2 regions of the Actinomyces sp. Marseille-P3109 genome follow, and region 2 is predicted to be linked to the other one. Evidence: riboswitches for the same ligand, from Rfam matches in the RefSeq annotation. Region 2 holds a riboswitch; the other holds the start of a gene.

Region 1 (7,239 bases), 290 kb from region 2:
CGAATGATACAGTCGCCTACTGGACCTCTGGCCTGGCCGGCTGCGGGGTCCGGCGACCGGGTCAGCCAGGTGCCCCACCACCTCATGTCAGCCCGTGGCGCGAACCCTCTCTCCGGCCATCGACCAATCAGACGCGAGAAAGTTTCACCGTGGCGAACATCAAGTCCCAGATCAAGCGCATCAAGACCAACGAGAAGGCCCGCCTGCGCAACAAGTCCGTCAAGTCCGAGCTCAAGACCTACGTGCGCCGCGTGCGTGAGGCCGTCGAGGCCGGTGACAAGGACGCCGCGCTCGAGCACCTCAAGGCCGCCTCCCGCAAGCTGGACAAGGCCGTCTCCAAGGGTGTCATCCACAAGAACCAGGCCGCCAACCGCAAGTCCAAGCTCGCCAAGCGCGTCGCCTCCATCTGAGGCCACCGCAGCAGTGAGCATCCGAAGGGCGCCTCCCATCCGGGAGGCGCCCTCCCCTTTTTTCCCGCACTCGTTCCCTGACCCTCACCACGTTCATCAGACCGCCTCAAGGAGAGCCCATTGCGCATCGGATTCGACCGGGACAAGTACCTGCGGATGCAGTCCAGCCATATCGCGGAGCGCCGCGCCCAGTTCAGCGGCAAGCTCTATCTGGAGTTCGGCGGCAAGCTCATTGACGACATGCACGCCTCGCGCGTACTGCCCGGCTTCACCCCGGACAACAAGATCGTCATGCTCGCCGAGCTGGCCGACGAGGTCGAGATCGTCATGGCGGTCAACGCCAAGGACCTGGCCCGCAACAAGGTCCGTGCGGACCTGGGAATCTCCTACGAGGACGACCTTCTGCGCCACATCGACGCCTTCCGCAGCTACGGGCTCTACGTGGGCAGCGTCGTGGTGACCCAGTGGACCGACGACAACCGCCAGGCCCACGACTTCAAGCGCAAGCTGGAGGCGCTGGACATCACTGTCTACCGCCACTTCCCCATTCCCGGCTACCCCGGCGACGTCGCCCGCATCGTCTCCGAGGAGGGCTACGGGCGCAACGAGTACATCGAGACCAGCCGGGACCTCGTGGTGGTCACCGCCCCCGGCCCGGGCAGCGGCAAGATGGCCACCTGCCTGTCCCAGATCTACCACGACCACCAGCGGGGCATCTCCTCGGGCTACGCGAAGTTCGAGACCTTCCCGATCTGGAACCTGCCGCTGGACCACCCGGTCAACATCGCCTACGAGGCCGCCACCGCAGACCTCGACGACGTCAACATGATCGACCCCTTCCACCTGGCGGCCCACGGCGTCCAGACCGTCAACTACAACCGCGACGTCGAGGTCTTCCCGGTCCTGAGCCGCCTGTTCGAGGAGATCCTGGGATCATCGCCCTACGCCTCCCCCACGGACATGGGCGTCAACATGGCCGGCAACTGCATCAGCGACGACGACGCCTGCCGGCAGGCCGCCAGCCAGGAGATCATCCGCCGCTACTACCGCGCCCTGGTGACCGAGAAGCGCGAGCTCATCGCCCCCGTCCAGTCCCAACGGATCGCGCTGCTCATGGCCAAGGTGGGGGTCAGCAAGGAGGACCGTCCGGTAGTGCCGCCCACGCTGGAGGTGGCGGCGGCCACCGGCGAGCCGGCCTCGGCGATCGAGCTGCCCGACGGGCGCATCGTGACGGGTAAGACCTCGGCCCTGCTGGGATGCTCCTCGGCGATGCTGCTCAACGCCCTCAAGGTCCTGGCCGGGATCGATGACGGTGTTGACCTGCTGGCTCCGGCCTCCATCGAACCCATCCAGAAGCTCAAGACCCAGGGACTGGGCAGCCGCAACCCGCGCCTGCACACCGACGAGGTGCTCATCGCCCTGGCCGTGTCCGCCAACGGGGACGACAACGCCCGCAAGGCCCTCGACCAGCTCGAGACGCTGCGGGGCTGCGACGTCCACACCTCAACGATCCTGGGGTCGGTGGACGAGGGCATCTTCCGCGCGCTGGGTGTTCAGGTGACGAACGAGCCGGTCTTCGCCACGAAGTCCCTGTACCGCAAGAAGTGAGGCCCGGGCGCAGGCGGCCTGCCCGCGGTGCCGCCCGCATCCGGACGCCCGAGCTGGGAGCGTCGTCCGCGACCATCACGTACGAGCACGTATGAGAACAGGCTCGGGTCGGACACCCTGCCGAGGTGGGGCTGGTCACATGTGCGCGGGGAGGCGGCCGAGCGCACTAGCGCGCGGTACATTCTCTCCAACGAGATGAGCTCGTGTGCTCTGGGGTCGGTGAAAGTCCGAACCGGCGGTGACAGTCCGCGACCCGGTCGCATCCAGCGACCGGCTGACCAGGTGAAACTCCTGGACCGACGGTGAGAGTCCGGATGGGAAGCGCACACGGGACACACAATGCCGTGCCGGGTGCCGTGCACCCGGCGGGTCCGGCGTGACGGTGTCTCTCCCCAGCGCACCCGAGGGAGAGGACCGGATGACCTGCATCGCGGCCGTCTGCACGGGGGTGAACGAGGTCATCCGGTCCTCTCCGCCGACGGTGACGTCCTCGCCGAGGGCCACCACTGTGGCGCCGGCACCGCCCACGCCGAGGTCGACGCGCTGGCGAACCTCGCCGCGGCGGGCGCCTCCGCCCAGGGAGCGACCGTCGTCGTCACCCTCGAGCCGTGCGACCACGAGGGCCGCACCGGCCCGTGCGTCCAGGCGCTCCTCTCCGCAGGCGTGGCCGAGGTCATCTACGCCCAGGACGACCCGACCGAGCCGGCCGGAGGCGGCGCGGCGACGCTGGAGGCCGCCGGCGTGCGGGTACGGCGCGGGCTGTGCTCCCAGGACGCCGCGCGTCTCAACCGCCCGTGGCTCCTCACCGTGACCCGCGGCCGCCCCATGGTGACGTGGAAGCTCGCCGCCACCCTCGACGGCCGTATCGCCGCCGACGACGGCACCAGCCGGTGGATCACCCCGGCGGCGGCCCGCCGCGACGCCCACCACCTGCGCCGTCAGTGCGACGCCGTCATGGTGGGCACCGGCACCGCCCTCGCCGATGACCCGGCCCTCACAGTCCGCGACGAGACGGGAGAGCCCGCCCCGGCTCACCTCCAGCCGCTGCGCGTCGTCGTCGGATCCAGGCGCCTGCCTCCCACCTCCAGGGTGCTCGCCGACGACCACTACCTCCTCCTGCCCGACCACGACCCGCGCACCGTCCTCGCCGTGCTCGCCGAGCGCGAGATCCGCCACGTCCTCCTCGAAGGAGGCCCGACCCTCGCGACCGCCTTCCTGCGCGCCGGCGTCGTCGACGAGGTCGTCGCCTACACGGCCCCCGCACTTCTGGGCGCGGGACCGGCCGCCGTCGCCGACTTCGGGGCGACGACGATCACCGACGCCCTGCGGCTGCGTCATCCCCGCGTCGAGGTCCTCGGCGCGGGCGACGGGCTCGCCGTCCGCCTCTCCGGTGACCTGGGGGCCGACGACGCCCATCCCGACGCCCCTGCGGTCCCGAGGCCGCGGCACAGCGCTCAGCGCCCGGACCACCGGGACCGCACTCATCCCCCTATCCGCCGCCACACCGAGGAGAGTCACTGATGTTCACCGGAATCGTCGAGGAGCTCGGACGCATCGTCCGGCTCGAGACCGTCGAGAACTGCGCCCGGCTGACGATCGAGGCGCCCACCGTCACCCAGGACGCGAGCCTGGGCGACTCCATCAGCGTCAACGGGTGCTGCCTGACGGTGGCCGCCATGCACGGGAGCGCCTTCACCGCCGACCTCATGGCGGAGACTCTCACGCGCACCACCCTGGGCTCCCAGGCGCCGGGAGACCCGGTCAACCTCGAGCGCGCCCTGCGCGCCACCGACCGGCTCGGCGGGCACATCGTTCAGGGTCACGTCGATGCCACCGCCGAGGTCCTCGGCCGCCAACACGGCGAGCACTGGGACCTCCTGCGCGTCGGCCTGCCGCGGGAGATCGCCCACTACGTCGCCGTCAAGGGATCGGTCGCCCTCGACGGGGTGTCACTGACCGTCATCGACGTCGATGACGTCAACGAAGCCCGGCACGACGCCGCCCCCGACGTCTCCCCCACGCCGGGAGCAGGGGCGTCGCTCAGCGTCGGCCTCATCCCGGAGACGCTGCGACGCACGACTCTGGGCACGAGGCGGCCGGGAGAACGGGTCAACCTCGAGGTCGACGTCATGGCCAAGTACGCCGAGCGTCTTCTGGGCGCCCGCCTGAGCGAGGAGGGGCGGCAGGCATGCTGAGCACGAGGAGCGTGCGCCCGGAAACGCGTATGGACAGCGTCGAGGACGCCCTCACCGCCCTCCGTGAGGGCCGGATGGTCGTGGTCGTCGACGATGAGAGCCGGGAGAACGAGGGGGACCTCATCCTCCCCGCGGCGACCGCCACAACCGAGCAACTGGCCTTCGCGATCCGACACTCGACCGGCATCATCTGCGCACCCATGACGGCCCAGGAGCTCGACCGCCTGGGCATCCCCATGATGACCGAGCACAACACCGATCCCAAGAGGACGGCCTTCACACTGAGCGCCGACGCACGCACGGGCGTCACCACGGGCGTGAGCGCCGCCGACCGGGCACGCACCCTCCGTGTCCTGGCGGACCCGGACTCAGCACCGACCGACCTCGTCCACCCCGGCCACGTCTTCCCCCTGCGTGCATGCGAGGGCGGAATCCTCACGCGCCGCGGTCACACGGAGGCCGCCGTCGACCTCATGCGCCTGTCGGGCAACCGGCCCGTGGGCGTCCTCGTGGAGGTCGTCAACGACGACGGCACCATGGCGCGCCGACACCAGCTGCGAGAGCTCGCCGACGCCCACGCCATGCCCATGATCACGGTCGGCGACCTGGAGCGCCACCGGTGGCTGCACGAGGATCTCGTCGAGGAGGCCGTCTCTGCGCACCTGCCCACCGCGCACGGGGAGTTCACCGCCCACGCCCTGCGCAGCAGGGTCGACGGCACCGAGTACCTCGCGCTCGTGTGCGGCCGCGTCGCGGACGGTGAGGACGTCCTCACCCGCGTCCACTCCGCCTGCCTGACCGGCGACGTCCTGTCCTCCCTGCGCTGCGACTGCGGGCCGCAGCTGCGCGCCGCCATGGAGACGATCGGCGCCCGCGGCCGCGGGGTCCTCGTCTACGCCTCCGACCACGAGGGGCGCGGCATCGGGCTCATCGACAAGCTCCGCGCCTACGCGCTGCAGGAGGAGGGAATGGACACCCTCGACGCCAACGTCGCGCTGGGGCTGCCGGCCGACGCCCGCAGCTACGCCACCGCCGCCCAGGTGCTGCGGCACCTGGGCGTGCGCTCGGTCGAGCTCATGACGAACAACCCGGACAAGGTCGCGGGCCTGGAGCACTACGGCGTGAGCGTCCGCTCCAGGACGCCGACGCCGACCTTCGCCAACGGGGAGAACCTCAGCTACCTGCGCGCCAAGCGCGACCGCATGGGCCATCTGCTCACCGGGCTCGAGCCCAACGGGTCCCGCACGGACGTGCCGCCCAGTGAGGCGACGGCCGACGATGCGCCCTGGCACACGACCGACGAGAACGAGGGAGAGACACGATGAGCGGATCCGGGGCACCTGAGCAGAGCGCACCTCACGCGCGAGGCATGAGGGTGACGGTCGTCGCCGCCCAGTGGCACGAGCGCGTCATGGAGGGCCTGGTCGCCGGGGCGCTGCGCGCCGTCGAGGAGGCCGGAGCTCAGGCGAGCGTCGTGCGGGCGGTGGGCTCCTTCGAGCTTCCGGTGCTCGCCGCGGCCGCCGCGCGGGGCGGTGCCGAGGCGGTCGTCGCGCTGGGCGTCGTCATCCGCGGCGGCACCCCGCACTTCGACTACGTGTGCCGGGCCGCGACCGACGGGCTGAGCCGGGTGGCGCTCGACACCGGGGTACCGGTGGGCTTCGGCGTGCTCACGTGCGACGACGAGGCCCAGGCGCTGGCCCGCTGCGGCGGGCCTGGCTCGGACGAGGACAAGGGGTACGAGGCAGCCTGTGCGGCGATGGCCACGGCGCTCACCCTGGCCGCCATGCGGGTCTGAGAGGCGGCTCAGCGCCGGCGGGTACCGGAGCGGCGGGCGTTGCAGATCGTGAGCACCGCCCGCTCGACGGCGTAGACGGGGTCACGGCTGGCCCCCTTGGCCTCGGCGTCGGCCCGGGCGACTGCCAGGATCGAGGTGGCCAGGGCGTCGTCGGACCAGCCCTGGAGCTCGCGGCGGGCCCGGTCCACCTGCCAGGGGGCCATGCCCAGCTCGGCCGGGCTCATGCGCCTGCCTCCGGCGGCCGCGACCCGGGCGAGCTGGCGCACCTTCATCGCCAGGGCGGCGACGATGGCCACCGGCTCGGTGCCGGTGGCCACGGCGTGGCGCAGGGCGGTGATGGCGGCCGGGGTGTTGCCGGCCGCGGCGGCGTCGGCCACGGTGAAGCCGGTGGCCTCGATGCGCCCGGCGTAGTAGGTGCGCACGTGGTCGGCACTGATGGTGCCCTGGGTGTCGGCGAGGAGCTGGTCGACGGCGGAGCACAGCTCGCGCACGTCGCTGCCCAGGGCGTCGACGAGGGCGCCGACGGCCTCGGGGACGATGCTCCGCCCCGCGCGGCGCACGTCGGCCACGACCAGGGAGGACTTGTCCTTGGCGTTCTTGATGGCGTCGCACTGGATGGTCGGGTAGGGCGAGGCCTTGATGGCCTCGAGCAGGCGCTTGCCCCGCTGGCCTCCGTTGTGGCGCAGGATGACGCTGACCTCGGGGTCGGCGGCGCCCACGTAGGCGAGGAGGTCGGCCAGGAGGGCGTCGGTCATCTGCTCCAGGGCGGGGACGTAGACGAGCCGGGGCTCACCGAACAGGGAGGGCGACACGAGGGTGTCGAGCTGGTGGGGCTCGTAGGTGGCGGCCTCGAGGCGCGTGACCTCGGTGGTCGGGTCCTTGGCCTTGGCCTGCGCCAGAAGACTCGATACCGCGCGGTCGGCGAGGACCTCCTCGCCGGCACGGATGAGGACGATCGGCGCCAGCTGGGCCTGGTCCCAGCGGATTCCAGCCGGCGCGTTGCGCTGGCCCCGGGAGCGGGAGGTTCGGGTCGCTGCCATGGGGCAAGCCTGCCATGAGCGGGCCGAGTCAACCGTCTCAGTCCCTCCATCAGGGCTTGGCGGGCGCGGGGAGCCGCCAGGATCAGGACCCCGATCTCGCAGGCCCCCAGTGCCAGGGCGCCCGTGAGGCCGGCCGGCCAGGGCAGCGTGGCACCGGGCAGGTGAGCGAAGAACCCGGCGACCCGCACCAT
Region 2 (7,239 bases):
GCTGGGGCCCCTGGGACAGGTACCTGCTGTTCGCCACCTACATGTGGATCGTCGTCACCGGGGCCTGCGCCTGGGGCATGGCAGCCTTCCGCGTGCTGCGAGTCATCGCCGTCGGGATCGCCCCTGTCCTCGGCTTCGTCTGGTCCGTGGTGGGCGTGGTCCAGGCCGAGCGGAGCGACTGGTGGATGTTCCCGTGGACCTGGACGGCCAGGGTCCCGTTGCCCCTGCTGGGTGTTCACGGCAGCAGCGTGCTGCTCGAGGCGGACTCGCCGGTGTGGGGCTACCCGCTCCTGCCCGGGTTCCTGCTGACGGCCGCCCTGACGTTGGCCGGCATCGGCCTGTCCGTTCTTGGCGGCACATCTGGGGGTGCTGAGTCCTCGGCGTGGTTCGTCGTCGGGCTCAGACGCTTGCTTCCCGGTGGACAGGCCACCGACGCTCAGCCGAAGACCATCTCGGTACAGGCCTCGGCGCAGGCTCCGACGTCGCCGCCCCGGAGTACCGCGCAGTTCCGTGCTACGCCCACCACCCGCATGGCCCGTACTCCCGGGCCGCGCAGTGCCGTCCTGGCGATGGCCGGCGTCCTGCCCTGGATCGTGTGGGCGGTCCTGGCGACCCTGCTGCTCGCCTTCCTGGGTGTCCTCCACACCGTGTATCCACCCGGGTACGGGCAGAGCTTCCTCGAGCTCATGGGAGCGCCGGTTGCCGCGGCCCTCGTCGGCATCACGGTGTGGGGACGCCTCCAGCCCGCCTGGCGTACGCTCATCACCCGCCGAGGGGGCGGGGGCATCCTGGCCTCAGCTGCGGTCCTGAGTGGCTTCTTCCTCATCCCGGTCCTGGTCGTCTCCTGGATCGTGACCGTCCTCGGTGACACTCTGACCCGCAACGATCCGAGCCTGCCGGGCCTGGCCGGTCCCGTCTACGGGCTCATGGTGATGCCCGCGGTGGCCTTCATGATCGCGGCCGTCAGTCTGGCGGTGGCTCTGAGCACCCGGATCGTCGTGGCGATCGTCCTCAACGTCATCCTGGTGATCATGGGGCTGCTCATCGGCGGCAATGACGTCCTGGCGGTCACCTGGCTGTGGCGGCTGGCCCCCTGGAGCTGGATCGCCGTGGCCCACCAGTTCCCCGAGCGCTGGATGACGATCGTCGTCCTCAGTCTGCTCATCGGATCGGTGGCGATAGGGGCCGCGGTCCTTGGATCCAGGCGCGCCGCCATCCGGGACTGAGCCGGTCTGGGACAACCGATCCCAGTGACCACAGAGCCGTACCGACGCATCGGGCGGGGTATCTCTTGAAGAGGGAAGCCATCCCGCCCGAGGCGACGGCGGTGAGCGCCGAGGACCTGCTCGGGTCCCACGTAGGTCAACGGTCGCTCGGTAGCCCGTCCGCTTTCCGATAGCCTAGGGATATGAAGACCTTCGAGGACCTTTTCACCGAGCTGCAGCACAAGGCGGCCACCCGACCCGAGGGCTCCGGGACGGTGGAGGAGCTGGATCGCGGGGTCCACTTCATCGGCAAGAAGCTCGTCGAGGAGGCCGCCGAGGCCTGGATGGCCTGCGAGCACGAGTCCGATGAGGCCGCCTGCGAGGAGATCAGCCAGCTGCTCTACCACGTCCAGGTCATGGTGGTCGCCAAGGGCTACAGCCTCCAGGACGTCTACCGCTACCTGTAAGCCTCGAATCCCCTCACACCTCCTACTCGACCTCCTCACCACAGATCAGGAACCGCCGTGCTGCGTATCGCCGTCCCCAACAAGGGCTCGCTGTCCGAGCCCGCCATCACCATGCTCTCCGAGGCGGGCTACCGCACCCGCCGCACGGGGCGCGAGCTCGTGCTCGTCGACGAGGCCAACGACGTCGAGCTGTTCTTCCTGCGTCCGCGCGACATCGCCGTGTACGTCGGCCAGGGCACCGTGCACGCAGGCATCACCGGACGTGACCTGCTGCTGGACTCCGGGGTCGACGCCGTCGAGCACCTGCCCCTGGGCTTCGCCCGCTCCACCTTCCGCTTCGCCGCTCCCAAGGGCACGATGACTTCCCTGGCCGATGTCGCCGGGCGGCGCGTGGCCACCTCCTACGACGTCCTGGTGCGCAGCTACCTGGCCTCCCAAGGTGTGGATGCCCAGACCGTTCACCTCGACGGCGCCGTGGAGTCCTCCGTCCAGCTGGGCGTGGCCGACCTCATCGCCGACGTCGTCGAGACCGGCACGACGCTGCGAGCAGCAGGTCTGGAGACCTTCGGCGCCCCGATTCTCATCAGCGAGGCGGTGCTCATCACCACCGAGCAGTATCGTGGTGAGCCCGGACTGGCCACCCTCGTGCGTCGCCTGGAGGGGGTGCTGCGCGCCCGCGCCTACGTGCTCGTGGACTACGACATCCCCATGAACAAGTTGCACCTGGCGGCGGCCCTCACTCCGGGTATCGAGTCCCCCACCGTCTCTCCGCTGCAGAACCCCGACTGGGTGGCGGTGCGCGCCATGGTTCCGAGGGTGGACATGAACCGGGTCATGGACGAGCTCTACGAGGTCGGGGCGCGCGCCATCCTCGTGTCCTCACTGCTGGCCTGCCGACTGTAGCCGGCTATTCCGACGGCCGCCTCGAGCTGCTCCTCTGATGGCTACTGCCCCAGAGGTACGCACACATCGGCCGCCTGGGGCGTCTTCGTGTCCCCCAGGAGCTTGTGGGAGGAGAGGAACTCGATCATCGGGGTGAAGTCATCGACTCGCACCGAGCCGATGGGATGAGAGCCGTCACCGCTGACCAGCTTGCCGGTGGCCACGGCGACCTCTCGTGCGCGGGCTGCCTGAGTGGCGTCCACCAGGTCCTGCACGTGCTCCTTGGACGCATCGACCGCAGCGTCGGGATCCTTGACGAATGCCGTCATCCCCTCGATCGAGGCCTTGACCGCTGACTGAAGATCCTGGCGACGGGACTCCAGCACGGAGTGGCTCGTCACCAGTGAGACTCCGATGAGAGGGACCTGATCGGCGACCTGAATAGTGCGCACGGCCGTTCCGGACTGACCGACCTGGATCGCGTCGTTGTTGGAGAAGCCGACGACGGCGTCGACCTTGCCGCCGACCAGTGCCGCCTGCTGGGTGTAGCCGATGTCCTGGATCGTCAGGTCGGACTCGGTCAGGGAGGCCGTGTCCATGGCCAGCTGGAGGGCGTACCAGGTCTCCCCCTTGCGTCCCGGTGTGCCGACGGTCTTGCCCTTCAGGTCCGCCGGAGTGTTGATTGAGGAGTCCTCGGGCACGATGAGGCAGGCCGGGTAGGACTGGTAGTAGCCACCGACGACGACGAGGTCGCTCCCGTTGGAGACGGCCACTACCGCCTCGTCGGCACCTGCGACGACCAGCTGCTCCTGTCCGCTTTGAAGGGCGTCGAAGAGTCCCTCCTGCGCGCCGTGGTGGCGTAGCTCCACACCCGTGGCGTACTTACCGTCCTTCGTGGCCATGTAGAAGGGGGCGAACTGGATGTTCGGTGTGTAGGTCAGGCCGATGGTCAGTGCACCGCCGCCTCCGGAGGCCGAGGCGGAGGCTGCGCGGCTGGCGGTTCCCGAGGAGCAGGCGGCGAGCATGCCGGTCCCGGTCAGCGCCAGACTGCCGGCCAGCAGGTGGCGGCGCGAGAGAGCCGGGTGGGAGAAGCCGGTGCGAGTAATGGTGGTGAGGGCCATGATGTTTCCTAATTCTTCAGAAGGTGAGGAGCTGGGACTGCGAGGTGCTCAGGTAATGTTCCTGCCGCGTAGGGCGTCCACGGTGCGGCTGCGTCGCTCGAGCTCGTGGAGTTCCCAGTGGATGGAGGTGGCCAGGACGCACAGGAGGGTGATCGTGGCGAACACGCCGGTGGTATCACCCCGGCTCTGCTGCGTGGAGAGCACTGTCCCCAGGCCTTCGCCGCCCATGATGAGCTCGCCGACGACCGCGCCGGTGACTGACAGCGTGAAGCCGGTGCGCAGCCCGGTGTAGATCGCGGGCAGGGCCATGGGAAGCTCCATGTGGATGAGCATGCTCAGACCGTGGGCGCCGTCGAGCCGGGCTGCGTCCATGACATCGGCGTCCAGACTGCGCAGTCCCAGCAGCACCGTGATCGTGATGGGGAAGAAGACCATGAAGGCGCACAGGACCACGACCGGCAGGGTTCCGTAGCCGATCCACAGGACTAGCAGGGGAGCCACGGCGACGCCGGGAACCGCCTGGCTCGCGGCGACGTAGGGCAGGACGGCGCGTGAGAACAGCCGCCAGCGGTACAGCCCCCAGGCCAGGGGCAGGGCGAAGACGGCGGCCAGAAGACATCCGAGCAGAGCCTCGCGCAGCGTTACCCAGGCCTTCCACCCCAGCCCCACCTGGGTCAGGTTCAGCCACAGGCGCTCGACGACGGCGAGAGGACTGGGCAGGAAGATCTCGGGGACGGAGCCGGAGGTGGTGGCAACCTGCCAGATGATCAGTAGAGCGGCGCCCAAACCGATGGCCGGCCAGGGCCCGTGCTGCTCGGCGGCGCGGATGCGACGTCGGCGTTGGGCCGGCGGCCTGGACGAGGAAGCCAACGAAGAGGGTGGGGGCTCAGACGAATCGCTGGATGCGACGGCACGGAGCGACTGGGCGTGCGTGACCTTGCCGGCGGGGCTGGGGCTGTACACGGCGGTCTCCTCCCGGGTCCTTCCGGGAACGAGTGCCCCGGACTGCACCGGGGTCCGCCCGTGCGTCGTCGATCGGCGCACACACGTGCTGGGTGCCCGCGCAGTCCGGCACTCGACCGACCCTGTGAGGTCGTGGAGCCGAGGCCGCCATTCTGCGGTACGGGGTCTCCCCCGCTGGGCACCACGTGCATCCTCCCATCCGGACTTTCACCGTCGGTGCCGGAGTTCCACCGGCTCAACCGCTGAATTCCTGACTGCGTGAGGCAGTCAGGGCACGAGCGGGTCGCGGACTGTTACCGCCGGTTCGGACTTTCACCGACCCCGGAGCACGTTGCTGGCAGTCAGCATACAACGCGGATGGTCCTACGGCGATACCCTTCACTTCTCAATGGTTATGTGCGCGCTCACAGGATGTCGTTCGAAGCGTGGTTCGAGTGGGCATCACCGGCGGAAAAGTGACGCACAGCGTCCGCAACCGCCCGGCGCAGACGATCCGGGCCCCGCTGCAAAGACGTCTCCAACGGCTCCGAAGAATCGGAGATCTGGATGATGTCCTGGGCTCCCAGGTCGGCCAGACGACGTCGAGCCCGGGCATCGGTCCTGACCCGTCCGGCGAAGACCATGGAGGGTACACCGCACTCCCGGGCCAGGTGGAGCACTCCACTGACCGCCTTGCCGTCCAAGGACTGCCTGTCCAGCGCCCCCTCGCCCGTCATCAGCAGGTCGGCTGACTCCAGTCGTTCACGCAGCCCTACAACCCGAGTCAGTTGGTCGATGCCGGCGGTGATCTCCGCCCCGAGTACGGCGGCCAGGGCGAAGGCTGCACCGCCGGCCGCACCGGTGCCTGGATGGGAAACCCACTGGCTCAGGCCCAGGACGCAGGCCAGGCGCGTCATCTCACCGTCGACCTGTGCAATGGCCGGCCCGGTCAGTCCCTTTTGCGGGCCGAAGACGGCAGCCGCACCGTGGGGACCCGTGAGCGGATTCGTCACGTCACCGGCCACCGTGATGCTCACGCCCTCAAGCCGCCGTCGAGCCGGCTCAACCTCGATCCGCTGGATGCGAGAGAACTCTGCGGGGATTGGTTCCGCCTTGTGTCCCTGCTCGTCAAGGCACCTGGCTCCTAGCGCCACAAGCATCCCCAGGCCCATGTCGTTGGAGGCCGATCCGCCCAGTCCGATGAGCAGTGAGCGGGCCCCGGCGTCGACCGAGGCGGTGATGACGCGGCCCAGCCCGGTGGTCGAGGAGCTCATGACGTCCCGCTCCCCCGGCGCGATGTGCTCCAGTCCCACGCTGGAGGCCAGGTCGATGACGGCGCGATCGCCGTCGAGCCCGAAACCCGCCATCCGGGGGCGGCCCAGGGCGTCGACGGTGGTCACCTCCTGCCACGAGCAGCCCCAGGCCGTGGTGACGGCCTCGGCGAAGCCCTCCCCGCCGTCAGAGACCGGGACCTGGTCCACCACGCACGACGGCAGTGCGTCTCGCGCTCCGGCCGTCATGGCCCGGGCCGCTCGGACAGCCGTCATGGACTCCTTGAAGGAGTCGGGGGCGACGACGATCCTCATGGGCACGGCACGGTCCGCCTCGCCCGGCTATGAACGGGAGGCGGTGACGGCGGCCTCGAACTCCTGGGAGATCTCCTCCGAGGGCCGGCTCGTGCGAGACACGGCCCAGGCCACGGCCAGGTTGCCCAGGAAACCCGGCACGATCTCATAGAGCTCGAAGATGTCACCCGGCCCTCCGGAGACGTTCCCCCAGACCATGACGATGACGGCACCGGTGATCATGCCGGCGAAGGCACCCATGGCGCTCAGACGCCTCCAGTACAGGGACAGCAGGACGGTCGGCCCGAAGGAGGCCCCGAAACCGGCCCAGGCGAAGGCCACGAGGTCGAGGATCGTCTTGCTGGGGTTCCAGGCCATGACGGCCGCAACCAGGGCGATCGCGAAGACCGCCATGCGCGAGTAGAGCACCATCCGGTTACCGCTGATCTCGTTGGTCCGGGTACGGGCGATAGAGCCGTACAGGTCCTCGATGAGTGCCGAGGAGGTGACGAGCAGCTGGGAGGAGATCGTCGACATGATCGCGGCGAGGATGGCGGCCAGCATGAATCCGGCGACCAGCGGGTGGAAGAGCAGCTTTCCCAGCGTGATGAAGACGGTCTCCGGGTCCGCCAGCTTGCTCTTGTCGTGCTGGTAGACGGCCACGCCGGCGACTGCGGTGCCGGCCGCGCCGAGGACGGCGAAGAGCATCCAGCCGATCCCGATGACACAGCCGGCCACAGCCTCCTTGGGCCTGCGGATGGCCATGAAGCGGACGATGATGTGCGGCTGGCCGAAGTAGCCCAGGCCCCAGGCCAGAGCCGAGATGACTCCGATGATCGTCGTCGTCGGGCCCCAGAGGGCCCAGTAGTGGGGGTCGACCTCGGAGACGGCCTTGACCAGGTTGGACGGTCCGCCGACGTGCATGACCCCGGCGATGGGCACCATGATCAGGGCGGCCACCATCATGAGTCCTTGGATGAAGTCGGTGTAGGACACGGCCAGGAACCCGCCGATGAGCGTGTAGACCACCGTGATGGCGGCGACGATGACCATGCCC

The links. A riboswitch is a leader RNA that binds a small molecule or an ion and turns the genes downstream of it on or off. The one in region 2 is predicted to bind FMN.
Region 1: linked by a shared signal. The riboswitch ahead of ribD (bifunctional diaminohydroxyphosphoribosylaminopyrimidine deaminase/5-amino-6-(5-phosphoribosylamino)uracil reductase RibD) and the one ahead of BQ8008_RS04745 (ABC transporter permease) in region 2 are both predicted to bind FMN.

The regions. Positions count from the first base shown of each region.
Region 1 covers NZ_OOHN01000008.1:720,794-728,032, reverse strand. Annotated here, with positions in the region: gene rpsT (30S ribosomal protein S20) at 150-410, shown strand; gene BQ8008_RS03465 (DUF1846 domain-containing protein) at 531-2,018, shown strand; FMN riboswitch at 2,220-2,349, shown strand; gene ribD (bifunctional diaminohydroxyphosphoribosylaminopyrimidine deaminase/5-amino-6-(5-phosphoribosylamino)uracil reductase RibD) at 2,370-3,539, shown strand; gene BQ8008_RS03455 (riboflavin synthase) at 3,539-4,213, shown strand; gene BQ8008_RS03450 (bifunctional 3,4-dihydroxy-2-butanone-4-phosphate synthase/GTP cyclohydrolase II) at 4,207-5,538, shown strand; gene ribH (6,7-dimethyl-8-ribityllumazine synthase) at 5,535-6,008, shown strand; gene holA (DNA polymerase III subunit delta) at 6,017-7,048, opposite strand; partial or broken gene BQ8008_RS14095 (ComEC/Rec2 family competence protein) at 7,138-7,239, opposite strand, start outside.
Region 2 covers NZ_OOHN01000008.1:1,012,339-1,019,577, forward strand. Annotated here, with positions in the region: gene BQ8008_RS04725 (hypothetical protein) at 1-1,226, shown strand, start outside; gene BQ8008_RS04730 (phosphoribosyl-ATP diphosphatase) at 1,409-1,672, shown strand; gene hisG (ATP phosphoribosyltransferase) at 1,730-2,575, shown strand; gene BQ8008_RS04740 (ABC transporter substrate-binding protein) at 2,617-3,675, opposite strand; gene BQ8008_RS04745 (ABC transporter permease) at 3,724-4,686, opposite strand; FMN riboswitch at 4,821-4,971, opposite strand; gene BQ8008_RS04750 (glycerate kinase) at 5,043-6,203, opposite strand; gene putP (sodium/proline symporter PutP) at 6,231-7,239, opposite strand, start outside.